DNA from 2 places in the Comamonas sp. DB36 genome. Region 2 is predicted to be linked to the other one. Evidence: riboswitches for the same ligand, from Rfam matches in the RefSeq annotation. Region 2 holds a riboswitch; the other holds the start of a gene.
What was found. A riboswitch is a leader RNA that binds a small molecule or an ion and turns the genes downstream of it on or off. The one in region 2 is predicted to bind cobalamin.

Region 1 (4,407 bases), on a different replicon from region 2:
ACGCCTATGCGCTCCATGGGATCGACCAGCTGGTTCGCGGCCTGGCGCGCGGGCGTGACGATCACCAGATCGGGACGCTGCGCGACCACGGCATCGACGGAGAACCCCAGGCGCCCACCGACCTTGGGCAGGCCCGCCACTTCGGGCGGAAAGCGCGTGTATTCCTCCACGCCAACGATGCGCTGCATCAGGCCCAGGGCCGCGACGAGTTCGGTGTTCGAAGAGAAGATGGTCACGATGCGCTGCGCCGGGCCGGGCAGCAGCACGTCGCGGCGCAGCGCATCGCGCAGGCGGATGGGAGCGCCAGCGCGCGCCGCTGCGCCAGGCAGCAGCGCGGCCAGCCCCAGCCCACCGAGAGCCCGCCGGCGCAGCGTCACGCTCAGAAATCCGCCTGCAGGCCGACCATCCATTCGCGGCCCGGCATCGAGGTGCCGCAGCCGCCGTTCTGGAAGATGGGATTGGCCAGGCAGGGCCGCTGATCGCGCGCGATGAAGATCGGATGGCGGTTCAGGTCGAAGATATTGTTGATGCCCGCAAACAGCTTCATGCCGCGGCTCACGCGGTATTCGCCGCGCAGGTTCCAGACCGTGAACGCGCCCTTGCGGTGAATGAAAGTGCTGCTGGGCTCGCCCTGGGGGATCAGCAGATTCTCTTCGGTGTCGTACCACATCGGACCGCGCAGCAGCGCCGTCAGCTGCGCGCTCCAGTCGCCGGGATTGCGGTCCATGCCGCGCGCCAGCCGCAGTCCGCCCGCGGCCTCGTACCGGTACATGCGCTGCACGCGGTCGGTGTTGGCCGACGCGGCCGCGCCCTTGTCCTTCATCTCGAAGTGATAGTAGCCATTGCCGAACACGCTGAGCACCGGACCGCCCAGCGACACGCCCAGCAGCTGGTTCAGATCGGCGTTGGCGCTGAGCTCCAGCCCGCGCGCGACGATGTCGGCGGCGTTGTTCGCGTAGTCGGACGTATTGGTCGTCGGGCCGCGCGACACCGTGATGATGCGGTCCGAGATCGTGTTCTGGAACAGCGCGGCATCGACTTTCCAGGCGCTGCGGCGCCAGGTGCTGCCAACTTCGATCTGGCGGCTGGCTTCGGGCTTCAGATTGGGGTTGCCGAAGCTGCGCCCGCCGCCGACCGCGGTGAAATCGGCCGACAGCTCGCTGGCCGTGGGCGCGCGAAAGCCCGTGGACGCGCCCGCGCGCAGCGACCAGGCGTCGTCGACCTTCCAGGTCGCGCCGGTCGACCAGGTGGTCTGGTCGTAGTCGCGCGCCGTGGTCAGTGCGGCCGCCACGTTGGGCGTCTGGTCGAAGCGCGTCTCGCCCCAGGTCTTGCGCACGCCGGCGCGCAGCGTCAGGCGATCGCCGAAGAAGTTCTGCGCATCTTCCAGATACAGCGCATGCGTGTGCTCGGTCTGGTTGTTGTCATAGGGCGCGACCTGGCCCGCGGGGCCGCCGGGCATGGCATTGCGCTCGCGCTCGGAGCGCAGGCGGTTCTTCTCGTAGTCGAAGCCCAGCAGCAGGTCGTTGGAATCCGACAGGCGCAGCCGCGGCTGCAGCCGCAGGCCGCTGGCGTCCAGTTTGCGGATGTTGTAGTCGCGCGCCGTTCCCGGCACGGCATTGACGCCCGACTTGATGACCGGCGAGGCCCAGTTGAATTCGTCCACGTCCTCGAAGGTGTAGAGATGGGCCAGCCAGCTCACGCGGCCGCCGGGCAAGGCGCCTTCGTAGCGCAGATCGGCCGACTGGTTGTAGCGGTTGTCGCGGCTGTGGATGTTTGCGCCCGATCCGCGGAAGCCCGCGTTGTAGATGCCGTCGGTGCGCAGCTGCATTTCGATGCGGTGCAGGTCGGCAATCTGCCAGCCCAGCGCGCCGCTCGCGCCGCGGCGCTTGTAGCTGGTGTTCTGCTGTTCGCCGCCGCCGCTGCCCGCGCTGTAGTCGTCGCGTCCGCCGGCGTTGGCGCCTATGTACCAGTCCCACTGCGCGCTCGCGCCGCTGATCTGCGTATCGGCGCGCCACAGGCCGGCGCTGCCGCCGACCACCGAGGCGCGGTTGACGCCGCCGCTGGCGCCCGTGCGCAGGATGATGTTGATCACGCCGCCCATGTTCTGGCTGCCGTAGACCACCGAGGCCGGGCCGCGCACGATTTCTATGCGCTCCACATCCGACAGGCTCAGCTTCGACAGATTGGCCGTGCCCGCGCGCCTGCCGTTGAGCAGCACCGCGACCTGGCCGCGGTAGTCGCGCCCCTGGCCGTCGGTGGCCGCGCCGCGCAGGTTCAGCGAGGTCTGCGCCGCGGTCCATTCGCTGAGGAAGCCGACCGCATGCTCGGCCAGCAGATCGGTGACCGAACGCGCCGACGAGCGCTCGATCTCGGCGCGGTCAATGGTCTGCGTGGTCGCGGCAATGCGCGCGCGGTCTTCGGGACGCGCCGTCGCGGTGACGAACACATCGCCGAGCGCGGGTTCCGCCGAAGCATGGACCATGCCCGCACCGGCTGACCAGGCCAGCAGGCACAGCGCGGCCCTGCGTTGCAGGCGCAAGCCGCAAGAAACCGGGGAAGAAGACAAAACGGCGCGGCCAGGCGCAGGCCGCGAACTACCTGAGGAATGCATGCGATGATTTCAAATCTGTGCTTCGCTCACCCGCGAAGCCCATGGATCAATACCCACCGCAGGGCACGCACAGGCAAAGAGGCCGCCGAACGCGCGCGCCCCGCCACCTCATCTGCCCTGACATGCGCACTCCCGCGGCGTCCGAAGCGATGGCAAAGGCCGGTATCCGGGCTTGCGAAACGCCGGCGTGTGCCGGCTCAGTCCTCGCCTTCCCACGCCCTGTACGGGCGCAGTGACTGCGGGTCATCGTTGGACCCGCGTGAGAACCTGAGATTTCGCCTACCGTTGCGGGGGCAGCGCAGGAATTGCCGGGCTCTGGAGCGCGGCGCACCTGCTTGTCGTTGAACCCCTGAATGGGGCACCTTCGCATCTGTGCGGGATCGGATCAGCCGATTCCCGCCTGGGCGCCATTATCAATGGAATACGCCGCCCAGAGGATTCATCGGAACGATCAGTGCGCATAGGCGCGGCGCATTGGAAAACGATAGATTTGCATAAAAAACCACATTCTTATAACCAAAATCGTTTTTTCGCTGCACATCGCGTCCACAGCGCACTAAACTAAGGCCTGCTGCGCCCCAGTTCCACCGGTTTCGGCGCTGGCGCTCATTCAACAAATTCATCCAGGAAAGCGTTCGTCATGCTGAAGAAAACCCTGTCCGCCATCGCCCTTGCCACCCTCGCATTGACCGCCCATGCCGCGGACGCGGTGCTCAAGGTTGCAGCCACGGCCGTGCCCCACGCCGAAATTCTCAACCACATCAAGCCCGCGCTGAAGAAACAGGGCATCGATCTGCAGGTGCGCGAATTCAGCGACTACGTGCAGCCCAATGCGGCCGTCGAAGACAAGCAGCTCGATGCCAACTTCTTCCAGCACCAGCCCTACCTGGACAGCTACAACAAGGACCGCAAGAGCTCGCTGGTCGCCGTGCCCAACGGCACCATCCATGTCGAGCCGTTCGGCGCCTATTCGAAGAAGCTCAAGAACATCAAGGATCTCAAGGACGGCGCCACCGTGGCCATCCCGAACGATCCGTCCAACGGCGGCCGCGCGCTGCTGCTGCTGGCCAAGCAGGGCCTGGTCACGCTCAAGGACCCCAAGAGCCTCACGCCCACGCCGCTCGATGTGGTGAACAATCCCAAGAAGCTCAAGTTCAAGGAACTCGAAGCGCCTTTGCTGCCGCGCGCGCTCGGTGATGTCGACCTGGCGCTGATCAACACCAACTACGCGATCGAAGCCAAGCTCAACCCGACCAAGGACGCGCTGTTCATCGAAGGCAAGGATTCACCCTACGCCAACATCGTCGCCGCGCGCAAGGACCGCGCCAACAGCCCCGAAATCACCAAGCTGATCCAGGCGCTGCGCAGCGAAGACGTCAAGAAGTTCCTGCAGGACAAGTACCAGGGCGCGGTCGTTCCCGCGTTCTGAGCGCCAGCGGCGGAGGGTTGCGGCTGCAGCCGGCGGCGCGAATTTCACTCGCCAAGGTCATGCGGGCGTCATAAAGATGTAAAAACTGCAACATAATTTGGGCGGGTTATGGTGAAATCCGGCCCATGACGCCGGCCGCTGCTTTCGCACGGTCGGCACCTCACTATCCACCCACCCAATTTCCGCCATGTCCGAAGATACGCTGTCCCCCACCCTTTCCATGGATCAGGCAGTGCTTGTCGGCCTGAACGAAGTCACGCGCGCCAAGACGCTGGAACTGTATGCGCGCAAGTACGGCCAGCCCGATGCCGCCTCGCCGCTGCTGCTGTTTCGCGGCGACATCGCCGAAGCCCATCAGTACGACAAA
Region 2 (4,407 bases):
TTGATCTGCGTGGCCGCGCGCACCGCGCCTGCGAACCCGGCAAGACCGGCGGCGCCCGCCAGGCCGCGCAGCAACGCCTGGCGGCGGCCGGGAATGCGCTCGTCAGAACGCATAGACACCCGTCAGCCACAGCGTGCGCGGCCGGCCCAGTATCCACTGCACTTCCGAGCCCTGGGTGGCGTAGCTCTTGTCAAAAACATTGTCCAGGCGCAGGTCCAGCGTCATGCCCTTGGTCGCGCGCCAGTTGATGCCTGCGTTGACCACGGTGTACGAAGGCAGCGACGCGGTGTTGGTGTTGTTCACGTAACGCTGGCCCACGTACTGCAGCGCGGTGCGCGCGCTCCAGTCGGGCGCGAAGTTCCAGAACGCGGCGAGGTTGGCGCTGCGCTTGGGCACGGTCATGGGCACATTGCCCGCGAGCTGGCGCGCGCCGCCGCCGACCTGGGCCGTGAAGTCGTCGAACTTGGGGTCCAGCAGCGTGCCGTTGATCTCCAGGCGCCACTTGCCCAGGCGCGTCGACGCCGAGGCCTCGATGCCGCGCGACGACTGCTGGCCCACCTGCTCCTGCAGGGTCGGGTTCGCGAGGTTGGTGGTCAGCAGGTCTTTCTTGACCAGATGATAGGCCGCAAGCGTCCAGTCGAAGCGCCCGCCCCAGAGGCTTTGCTTGAGGCCCACTTCGACCTGGCGGCCCGCGGACAGGCCGAAGCCCTGCTGGTTCGCGCCAATGCTGGCCAGCGAAGTCACCGGGTCCTGCGCCGTGGCGACCTGGCCGTAGAGCGCCACGTCGGGTACGGGGTTGAAGACCACGCCCAGGCTGGCGCTCGTTCCGCTGACCTTGCCGTTGGTGATCTTGCTCGACTGGCGGTCCTCGCGCTCCGTGCTGTAGCGGTCGTGGCGCAGGCCCGCGACCACGGACCAGCGCTCGCTGAGCGTCAGGTGGTTCTCGAAGAAGATGCCCGTGCGTTCCAGATCGAGGAAGTACATGGGAATCGATTCGCCCTGCCAGGCATCGCGGTAGCGGCCCGGCACGGGCTTGAGCGCATCGACCGTGGAGCTGCCGCCGCGGTTGTTGTCGAAGCGGTCGTAGTAGCTGCGCTCGAGCTGCACGCCGGCGAGAAACTGGTTTCTGCGCCCGGCAAGCTGCCCGCTGAACTTCGCATAGGTGTTGATGCCTTCCTGGGTCTGGCGCGAGTACGAAATATCGCGGTAGCTCGTGCGGCGCACGGCGGATGTGGCCGGCAGATAGGTGAATACCGTCACGTCGCGGTAGCGGCGGTTGTGCTCCAGGCTGTAGAGCGTGTTGTGCACGCTCACATCGGACCAAGGCTGCCACTGCGTGTCCAGCGTGACCCAGCGGTCCTGGAAGTACAGGTCGCTGTCGGCGATGTTGTAGTTCCTGGTCTCGGTGCCGGGCACAGGCGCGCCGTTGAACACCGGCGTGCCCAGGTAGTGCATGGGCTTTTGCCGGCCGTAATCGGCCGCGAGAATGAAGTTCAGCTGGGGCGACACGTCATAGCGCAGCGAGGCCGAGGCGGCCAGCGTTTCCGATTCGCCGCGGTCCACCCAGTTGTCCGAGCTGCGGTGGCTCAGGTCCACGCGGTAGGAAAAGCCATTGCCCAGCGGCCCGGTGCTGCTGAGCGCGCGGTGCCAGGCGTTGTCGCCGCCCAGGCCCAGGCCCACTTCATGCGAGGACTGCGTGGGGTTGGGGCGCTTGCTGACCACGTTGACCGCGCCGCCGATGGAGCCCGCGCCATAGAGCACCGAGGCCGGCCCATAGAGCGCCTCGATGCGCTCCACGTTCCAGGGATCGAACGGAAAGCTCACCACGCCGCCCGCATTCGACAGCTCCAGCCCGTTGTAGAGCTGCTTGACCGAATTGACGCCCGTGAAGCCGCGCGCGCTGAGCACATTGCCGCCATTGCCCGGGCTGTTGGCCGAGCTCATTCCCGGGGCCAGGGTCTTGGCGTCTATCACCGAGGTCGTGCCCAGCGCGCGGATCAGCTCGCCGGTGACGATGGCCAGGCTGGCCGGGGTCTCGAACGGCGTGAGTTCCAGCCGGCTGCCGGCGGTCGATTTCTGCACCAGCGGCGTGGCGACGCCGCGTTCCTCGGTGACGGTGATGGCTTCGAGGGTGGGCACGCCTTGGGCGTGGGCGGAAATGCACGGATAGGCGGCCGCAAGGGCGAACGGGAGCGCAGCAATGCGCACACGAAGAACGGGCTTCATGAAATAGGCAATCGAAAAAGGCAACCCTGGCCGGCATCCCCGCCGGCGTCTGGGCGTTACGACAGCGCCGCCTGCGCGGCAGCGCTGTCACTTTGTTGGCCGGTATCCGGGCTGGCGGCACTGCATCCATCGCCTTCCCAGACGCTTGTTCAAGGCGTCCAGTGGCTATGTGGAGGGATGCTGAAAGCGCCGGGGCGCTTTCGTCCGTTTGACCGTTGCGGGGGCAGCGCAGGCCAGACCTGGGGGCGCACCAGCGCTGGATCTCAGCGGCTGGGGGCTTGTGGGTCCTCCTGCTTCCCGTTGAACTGCGGCCTGTGAACCACGCCGCGAGCACCAACGCTGGGGATTCTAAGGGCAAGCGCCGCGCTCACGGCATCACGACCAATCGGCAAACGGCGTCGGCCAGGTCGTCCAGACATCGGGGCCACAGGCCATTTCCGCTTCGTTCAGCAGGCAGTGGTCGAAGCGCGCGCGCAGCGCGGCCTCGTCCATATCGATGCCGATCAGCACCAGTTCCTGGCGCGCGTCGCCCGTGTCCTGGTCCCATTTTTCGTTTATCAGCGCCACGGTTTCAGGGTCCTGGGGCCAGTGCTCCTGCGGCACGGCCGCCCACCAGCGGCCCGCCGGGCCATGGCGCGCGACGGCGCCGGCCTGCGACCACGAACCCGCGAGCGTAGGGTGGCTCGCGAGCCAAAAAAAGCCCTTGGAGCGCAGCACGCCCGGCCATTCGCTTTGCACCAGATCAAAGAAGCGCTGCGGATGAAACGGCAGGCGCGCGCGGTAGACGAAGCTGCCGATGCCGTATTCCTCGGACTCGGGCACCTGCGTGCCGCGCAGCTGCTGCAGCCAGCCCGGCGCGCGCGCCGCGGCCTCGAAGTCGAACAGCCCGGTGTCCAGCACGCGTTCCAGCGCCACCTGGCCAAACGCGGCCAGCTCGATGCGCGCGCGCGGGTTGAGGCTTTGCAAAATGGCCAGCAGGCGCGCGCGTTCCTCGGCGCTCACCAGGTCGATCTTGTTGAGCACCAGCACGTCGCAGAACTCGATCTGCTCGATCAGCAGATCGACCACCGTGCGCTGGTCGTCCTCGCCCATCGATTCTCCGCGCGAGCGCAGGCTGTCGCGCGCGCTGTAGTCGCGCAGGAAGTTGCAGGCATCGACCACCGTGACCATGGTGTCGAGCCGGGCGACTTCGCCCAGGCTGCGCCCGTCTTCGCCCTCGAAGGTGAAGGTCTCGGCGACGGGCAGCGGCTCGGAGATGCCCGTGGACTCGATCACCAGCTGGTCGAAGCGGCCGGCGCGCGCCAGCCGGTCGACTTCGATCAGCAGGTCCTCGCGCAGCGTGCAGCAGATGCAGCCATTGCTCATTTCGACCAGCTTCTCGCCGGTGCGCGAGAGCTCGGCGCCGCCGGCGCGCACCAGCGCCGCGTCGATGTTGACTTCGCTCATGTCGTTGACGATCACCGCCACGCGCCGGCCTTCGCGGTTGTTGAGGATGTGGTTGAGCAGCGTGGTCTTGCCCGCGCCGAGAAAACCGGAGAGCACGGTGACGGGGAGTTTTCTGGCCGGAGGGGGGAGTGTGGGGGTGGGCATCGTGGGATGAGGGAAAGAAAGTGGCCGGTGACAAGGCCTGCGATCTGTCCATTTGTTGCGTATTTGGACGTTATAACATAACAATAACAGGATGACGAAAAGCAAGCCAGGGGAGGCGACCAACCTATGGACCGTGGCCTGATCGGCGCTGGCGCGCGCAGCGGAGAAAGGCGCGCCCGCGCTGGCGGCGTCCTGGCCGCCGGCAGTGGCGCTTCAGCGGATGGGGAAATTCGCCGGCTCCGCGGCCTCGACCAGCGCATGCAGCGCGCCGGCCAGTGGCGAGCGGGGCGAGGAGCGCAGCCAGGCCATTCCCACCTGGCGCGCGGGCGCGCCCGCGGGCAGGGGCCAGCGCCGCACGCGGGTGTCGGCCTGGCCCAGCTGCGGCCAGTCGGGCAGCACCGACACGCCGAAGCCTTCGGCCACCAGTTGCGCGATGTGCTCTATGCCGTCGAGCTCGAAGCGCACCTTGGGCTTGATGCCCTGCTTGCGCAGGTAGTCATCGGCGAGCTTGCCGGCCATCACCTTGCGGTCATAGAGGATGAAAGGCTCGCGCGCTGCGGTCATCAGCGGGTCGTCGACGCGCATGCGCTG

Region 1: linked by a shared signal. The riboswitch ahead of ACSVDO_RS07845 (TonB-dependent receptor) and the one ahead of ACSVDO_RS24200 (TonB-dependent receptor) in region 2 are both predicted to bind cobalamin.

Annotation. Positions count from the first base shown of each region.
Region 1 is NZ_CP196631.1:1,642,428-1,646,834, reverse strand. It holds gene ACSVDO_RS07850 (ABC transporter substrate-binding protein) at 1-377, opposite strand, end outside; gene ACSVDO_RS07845 (TonB-dependent receptor) at 380-2,539, opposite strand; cobalamin riboswitch at 2,752-2,992, opposite strand; gene ACSVDO_RS07840 (hypothetical protein) at 3,025-3,234, opposite strand; gene ACSVDO_RS07835 (MetQ/NlpA family ABC transporter substrate-binding protein) at 3,252-4,040, shown strand; gene ACSVDO_RS07830 (hypothetical protein) at 4,228-4,407, shown strand, end outside.
Region 2 is NZ_CP196632.1:685,263-689,669, forward strand. It holds gene ACSVDO_RS24195 (ABC transporter substrate-binding protein) at 1-113, opposite strand, end outside; gene ACSVDO_RS24200 (TonB-dependent receptor) at 103-2,226, opposite strand; cobalamin riboswitch at 2,307-2,579, opposite strand; gene zigA (zinc metallochaperone GTPase ZigA) at 2,602-3,816, opposite strand; gene ACSVDO_RS24210 (LysR family transcriptional regulator) at 4,030-4,407, opposite strand, start outside.